One region of the Promicromonospora sp. NPDC050262 genome, then DNA from elsewhere that is predicted to be linked to it. Evidence: riboswitches for the same ligand, from Rfam matches in the RefSeq annotation. Region 1 holds a riboswitch; the other holds the start of a gene.

Region 1 (3,306 bases):
AGGGGGCCCGCAACGTGGCGGTGGCGAACTTGGCGCCGAACTCACCGAAGGACGCGTGCTGCGCCTTGCGCTCCACGAGGCACAGCGTGGCGACGTCCCAGAAAGCGGTGGAGCCGCCGTTGCCGAGGGCCACCTCGTACCCGTCGGGCGCGCCGAGCAGCTCCGTGACACCCTCGCGAATGCGGCGGACCACATCCTTGACGGGCGCCTGCCGGTGCGAGGTACCGAGCACGTGGGCGTTCGCCACGAGATGATCGACCTGTCCCGGGCGCACCTTGGAGGGGCCTGAGCCGAAACGGCCGTCAGTGGGCAACAGGTGTGTCGGGATTGTCAGTGGCACAGAACTAGACTAGAACCTGGGCCGACGCCCGGGGCGCCGAGCCCAGGGCGACTGGACGGCTGCGCGCATGACGGGAGCTGACGTGACGGATCTGATCGACACCACCGAGATGTACCTCAAGACGATCTACGAGCTCGACGAGGAGGGCATCACCCCCCTGCGCGCGCGCATCGCGGAGCGCCTGGGGCACTCCGGTCCGACGGTGTCGCAGACGGTCGCGCGTATGGAGCGCGACGGGCTCGTGATCGTGACCGGCGACCGCCACCTGGAGCTCACCGAGCTCGGGCACGACAAGGCGATGCGCGTGATGCGCAAGCACCGCCTCGCGGAGCGCCTGCTGACCGACGTGATCAAGCTCGACTGGGAGCACGTGCACGTCGAGGCATGCCGCTGGGAGCACGTGATGAGCGACCTCGTGGAGAAGCGGCTCGTGGGCCTGCTGGACCACCCGCACCACGACCCCTACGGCAACCCGATCCCCGGCCTGTCCGAGCTGGGCGAGGCCTACACGGACGTGCCGTTCCTGGCCGGCGTGATCTCGCTGCCGTCCGCCTTCGAGGCCGCGGCCAAGAAGGGCGTGAAGGGCGAGCCGCTCGCGGCGTCCCTGACCCGCATCGCGGAGCCCCTGCAGACGGACGTCGAGCTGCTGGCCCGACTGTCCGACGCCGGTCTCGTGCCCGGCTCGCGGATCACGGCGGAGCTCACCGACGGTACGTACACCGTGACGGTCGACGGCGCCGGGACGGCGCTCGAGCTGGGCGAGGACCTGGCGCGACACCTCTTCGTCGCGACCTCCTGAGGGTGTCCCGAACCACCCGCTTTGTCGGAAAGGTGAGGCCACGTTCCCGACACGCCATGACATTCGTTGCCGGAACGTGACATCGGGGGTGACGTCGGGTACGTTCGGATCGCTCCCGCGGAGTTTATTCCGAGGGAGTCTCCGGACGGACGCCGAACTCTGTCACCGGCCGGGGCCCCAAGACGACCGCATGACAGAGGCGGGGGACCCACCATCGGGCGCCAGGGTGCGTCCTCGGGGTGAAGCCGGGTAATCCTTCGGGAGTGCACGGCCGGGTGATTTCTCCCACCCGAACCCGACAGCTGACCTCGAAGGCGTACAAGGAGAGGTACTACGTGACCGCACGTACCACCCGCGCACGCCATCGTGCTGCGCGGCGCCCCGTGACTCCGCTCACCGAGCTTGCTCAGAACGCCGCCGTCGGTCGTCGTACCGCCGTCGTCGCAGCAGCCGGTGGGCTTCTTGTTTCCACCTTTGGTGGCGCGATGGCAGCGCAGGCCGCTCCGATGGAGACCGGCCACGCCAAGATGAACTCGGTGGACCTCAACGCGCTGACGTCCCAGGCTCGCGAGTCCCTGTCGAACGCCCCTGTCGTGACCGTCGCGCCCGACGCCGAGCTGAGCGTCGAGAAGTCCGCCGTCTCGGTGGTCTCCGCCGCCGACAACGAGGACTACCAGGCCGAGCTCGCCGCCCAGGAAGCCGAGGAGGCCGCTGAGGCGGCCGCCGCCGAGGCAGCAGAGGCCGCGGCCACCGCGGTGTCGACCACTTCCTCGTCCGTCGACATCCCGGCGTCGGCGATCGGCAACTCCGTGATCTCCATCGCCAGCCGCTACATCGGCGTCCCGTACGTCTCCGGCGGCTCCAGCCCGAGTGGTTTCGACTGCTCGGGCTTTACCTCGTACGTCTTCGCGCAGCTCGGCATCTCGCTGCCGCACTCGTCGTCGGCGCAGGCCGGCTACGGCACCCAGGTGCCGGCGTCGCAGGCCCAGCCGGGCGACCTGATGTGGACCCCCGGTCACGTCTCGATCTACGCCGGTGGCAACACCATGATCGACGCGTCCAAGCCGGGCACCGTGGTCGACTTCCGCACCATCTGGCAGTCGAACCCCACGTTCATCCGCCTGGGCTGATCGCAGCCACGCAGTACCGCAGCAGAGCGCCTGTCCGGGGAGATCCGGGCGGGCGCTCTGCTTTGCCATCTTTCTGCCGTCTTTTTGCCTCCGGATACCCGTGGACCGCGCCCCGCCGGTAGCGTTGGAGGGCAAAGATGCACTGCTGAGGAAAGGACTGGCGATGACACGATCCGAGGTCGTACTGGTCGGGGTGGACGGATCGGCCGCGAGTCTGCACGCGCTGGACTGGGCTACCGCCTACGCGCACCGCGTGGGCTGGGCGCTGCACATCGTGTGCAGCTACTCACTGCCGTCGTTCACCGCCGCGTCGCTCGACGGCGGATACGCCGCCCTGGACGACACCACGATCCAGGAGGGCGCGAAGGCGGTCCTGGTCGAGGCGGAGAACCGCGTGGCCGACGCGGGGGTCCGCGCCACCACGGAGGTCGCGACCGGTGACGCCGCGGGCGTGCTCGTGGAGCTGTCCGCCGACTACGGGCTCGCCGTGGTCGGGACCCGGGGCCGGGGCGGGTTCACGGAGCGGTTGCTGGGCACGGTGTCGTCCGCGCTCCCCGCGCACGCGAAGTGCCCGGTGGTGGTGGTGCCGCTGCGCGCCGAGACCAACCGCGGCGTCTCCTGGACGCCGCCGGACCTCGCGGCGGACGAGCCGGCCGGTGCGCCGGCCGCCCTGGACGCCGAGGCGGGCGGGGTCGCCGAGATCCGGGAGGTGCGCCGCATCGTCGTCGGCGTGGACGGGTCGCCGCAGGCCGAGCGGGCGCTGCAGCACGCGATCGTGCAGGCCAACGCGTGGGGTGCGGAGCTGACCGCCGTCACGGGCGTGCCCGTGGGCAACGCCGGGATGCTGGCGTGGCTGCCGTCCTCGATCGACCGGGAGCAGGTGCTGGCCGACATCGGGGCCGGCATGGACGTGCTGATCGACCGGTACGAGGCGCAGAACCCCGGGCTGCGGATCCGGCGGATCGTGCTCGACGGCACGGGCGCCGAGCTACTGACGGAGTTCTCGACGGCGTCGGACCTCGTGGTCGTCGGCTCGC
Region 2 (3,306 bases), on a different contig from region 1:
GGCGCAAGACCGCCTGACCGCTGTGGCCCGCGGCCGCACCGCCCTCGTCGTCCTCCTGACGTCGCTGGTCGGGGCGGCCGCTGTCGCATGTTCGGGCGCGCCCACGCCGTCGTCGACCCTGGGGCCCGTGCCCGACGACATCGCCGACCACCTCAGCGTCCAGGTGGACCAAGGGCGCTCGCAGTACGCCGCCCGCGAGATCGTCCTCGCGGTCACCAACGACTCGGACGAGACGATGACGTTGGTGTCGGGGGCCCTGGACGCGGACGGCTTCGGGCCCACCCACCCCACCAAGGAGAACCGCACCCCGGCGCTGCGGCCCGGCACCACGCGGGACGTCTACGTCGAGCTGGGCGAGGCGGAGTGCGCCGGCTTCCCGGCGGGGCCGGAGGAGCCGGTGCCGGACGCCGCGCCGTCGGCGACGATCACGCTGGCCCTGGGCGAGTTCGACGAGCTCGGGCCGGCCAGCGACGTCGTCGTCGAGGAGGTGGGCGATCCCGGCGGGCATCTCGCGCGGAACCACGCGGTGGACTGTGCCACGGCCGCGGTAGCCGCGGGCGCGAGCCTCGCCGTCGACGCGGACATCCCCGTCGAGACGCGCGACGGCGAGCTGACCGCCCTGGTCACGCTGCGGATCGATCCGGTGGACGGCGGGCCCGAGGTCACGATCGGCCGGATCGCCGGGACCACGATCACGAACAACCCTGACCCGGACGGCGAAGTGACCGGCTGGACCGGCTCCGCGCTCGACGGGCAGCGTTCCGGCAGCGTCACCCTGCCCGTGGTGCCCGCCCGCTGCGACGCCCACGCCGTGGGCGAGGACAAGCGCGGCACGTTCCTGCCCGTGTCGGCGAGCGTCGACGGGGTGGCGCAGCACGTGATCTACGTGCCCATGCCGGACTCGGCGCGCGCCGACCTGTTCGCCTTCATCGCGGACAGCTGCGACTGGCCGGAGTAGCCCCCCCCGGGGCCGGGTGCGCGAGAGGCGCCGCGTCCGCTGCCGGATACCCGGCGCGGAGGCGGCGCCTCGCGAGACTCTGGTGTTGCGGCTGTCCAGGCCAGCGGCTCAGGCTCTGCCTCTTTGTCGTCTGAGCCTGCGGCTCCGGCTCAGACGACCCGGATGAAGGTCGGGCTGTTCTGCCACATCTCGGTGTAGCGGACCGGCATGCCGGCGGCCCAGGCCTCGATGATCATGCCGTTGCCGGCGTAGAGGGCCACGTGGCCGGGCGTCCAGACGATGTCGCCCGGCTCGGGGTACGTGACCTGGTAACCGGAGCTGAGCATCGCGCTCGAGGAGTGCGGCAGGGAGACGCCGAGCTGCGCGTACACGTACTGGATCAGGCCCGAGCAGTCCATGCCCTCCGACGGCGAGTTACCGCCCAGCACGTAGGTGATGCCCAGGTAGTTGAAGGCGATGTTGACGGCCTGCTGGCCGACCGGCACGGGGTCCGGCGCGTCGACCGAGACGACGGCGGGGCCCTCGCCCTTCTCGCCGTCGGCGCCCGTGGAGGTGCCCAGGGCTTCCATCTCGATCGGCATCTTCGCGTCGGCCGGGACGGTCACGGTGGGGGCGGCGGCGACGGACTGCTTGGCCACCGCGGTGAGTGAGTTGAGGTCGACCGAGTTGAGCTTCGCGGTCTTGACGTCGGTCTTCAGGTCCATCGCCGGGGCCGCGTGGGCCGTCGTCGCGATGGTGGAGATCAGGACGCCACCGGCGGCTGCGGCGATCGCGCCGCGGCGGGCAACTGTGCCGGCGTTCTCGGTGGCGGTACGGGCGAGGATGGTCAGCGGTGTCTGGGCCGGGCGGCTGTCACGATGCCGTCCGCGGAGGGAGTTCGTCACCTAATGTCTCCTGTACCGCCTGCGAGGTCAGCTGTCGGGTTCGGGTAGGAGTACAACCCGGCCGCACGGCTACTGGGGGGTTTCCGTCCGGCTTCACCCCGAGGACGACGATCCTGCTGTCGCCCGGGAATGGGTCCCCCGCTCCTGTCTTGAACGTCTGGTCACGAACCGGTGACAGGACTCGGCGTCCGGCTCGCGACTCCACCGTGCGGTGGAGCAGAAGTCAAAGTACACACGTTCACGGAAAAAGTCACGATCGGGTTACGCATTACGGTCTGACCCAACGAAGGCGCAGATTTGCGCCGTTCCGGGCTTCAGGGGTTATGACCGACATCACACATCCGCTACCGTTCGGCGGCATGGGCGAATCGCACTCCCGTATCTCCGCCTGGTGGGTGTTTCCCATCAGTGCGATCGTCTGGTGGATCTGCGGATTCCTGCCCTGGCTCGCGCAGCTGTCGTACCAGGTCACCGGCATCGCGGACGCTTCTGACGCCGCCCAGGCGGGCATCCTGCCGCTGCCCTTCACGGCCGACGGTGCGGTGGTCGGCCTCGTCGTCATGGCGCTGCTCGGTGGCGTGCTCGCCGGGACCACCGCCCGCCTTGCCGCCTCGGCCGGGGCGGGCGCCGCCGCCGCGATCGGCGGCACCCTGCTCGCGATGGCCGGAGCAGGTGGCGCCTCCTGGTGGCTCGCGGCCCGCGAGACGGTCCCGGGTGACGCCATGCCGCTCGGCATGCTCGTGGTGACCTGCGCCGCCGGGATCGTCGGCCTCGCGGCCGGGCTCCTGGCGGGCCTCGGGCCGGCCGCTCTGCGCGGTGTCGCCCTCGCCCTGCCGGTGGTGCTCCTCGACGGCTGGTTCTGGGGCTTCGTGCCCGGCAACGCGGTGTCCCCGACGGGCACGTGGTGGGTGCTCGCCCTGGCGCTCGGTATCGCGTTCGGCCTCACCGTGGACAGCAAGCCGATGGAGCTGCTCGGCTGGCTGCCCGCCGCCGGCGCCGTGTGGGTGCTGCAGGCGGCCGGACCCGCCCTGCTGGCGGTGCAGGAGAACATCTGGCCGGGCTCGGCGCTCACCGAGGACCCGATGTCCGCCGTGGCCCTCGCCGCGGGCAAGATCGCCTCCGCCGCGATCGTTCCCGACGGGCACCAGCTCGGGGCCTGGGTGGTCGCCCTGCTGCTCGGTGCGGCCATCGCCGCGCTCCGGCTGTCCAGGGAAGCCGATGACGAGAGCGAGCTCTCCGAGGCCTGGGCCTGACATCCCGCGCCCTTACTGATTGCGATTGTGTAAATTTCACCCCCAACCGGGCGTGAGGCCTGTTCGGCGTCGACTCGGTCGTCCTAGGTTTGCCCCAGTTCAGGGGTAATCAGCCCCTGTGCGAATAATGGGGGCATATATGAACAGGAAGTCACTTGTCGGCGCCGCCACCTCCGCGGCGCTCGTCGTGGCGACGCTGGTCGCGGTCGCG

What was found. A riboswitch is a leader RNA that binds a small molecule or an ion and turns the genes downstream of it on or off. The one in region 1 is predicted to bind cyclic di-AMP.
Region 2: another riboswitch for cyclic di-AMP. It lies ahead of AB0I29_RS18040 (C40 family peptidase); the one in region 1 lies ahead of AB0I29_RS12395 (NlpC/P60 family protein).

The regions. Positions count from the first base shown of each region.
Region 1 is NZ_JBFAKX010000006.1:290,543-293,848, forward strand. It holds gene serC (phosphoserine transaminase) at 1-340, opposite strand, end outside; gene AB0I29_RS12390 (metal-dependent transcriptional regulator) at 423-1,139, shown strand; cyclic di-AMP (ydaO/yuaA leader) riboswitch at 1,280-1,472, shown strand; gene AB0I29_RS12395 (NlpC/P60 family protein) at 1,625-2,269, shown strand; gene AB0I29_RS12400 (universal stress protein) at 2,433-3,306, shown strand, end outside.
Region 2 is NZ_JBFAKX010000011.1:224,176-227,481, reverse strand. It holds gene AB0I29_RS18050 (GlsB/YeaQ/YmgE family stress response membrane protein) at 1-17, shown strand, start outside; gene AB0I29_RS18045 (hypothetical protein) at 23-958, shown strand; gene AB0I29_RS18040 (C40 family peptidase) at 1,108-1,842, opposite strand; cyclic di-AMP (ydaO/yuaA leader) riboswitch at 1,844-2,039, opposite strand; gene AB0I29_RS18035 (hypothetical protein) at 2,202-3,095, shown strand; gene AB0I29_RS18030 (S8 family serine peptidase) at 3,235-3,306, shown strand, end outside.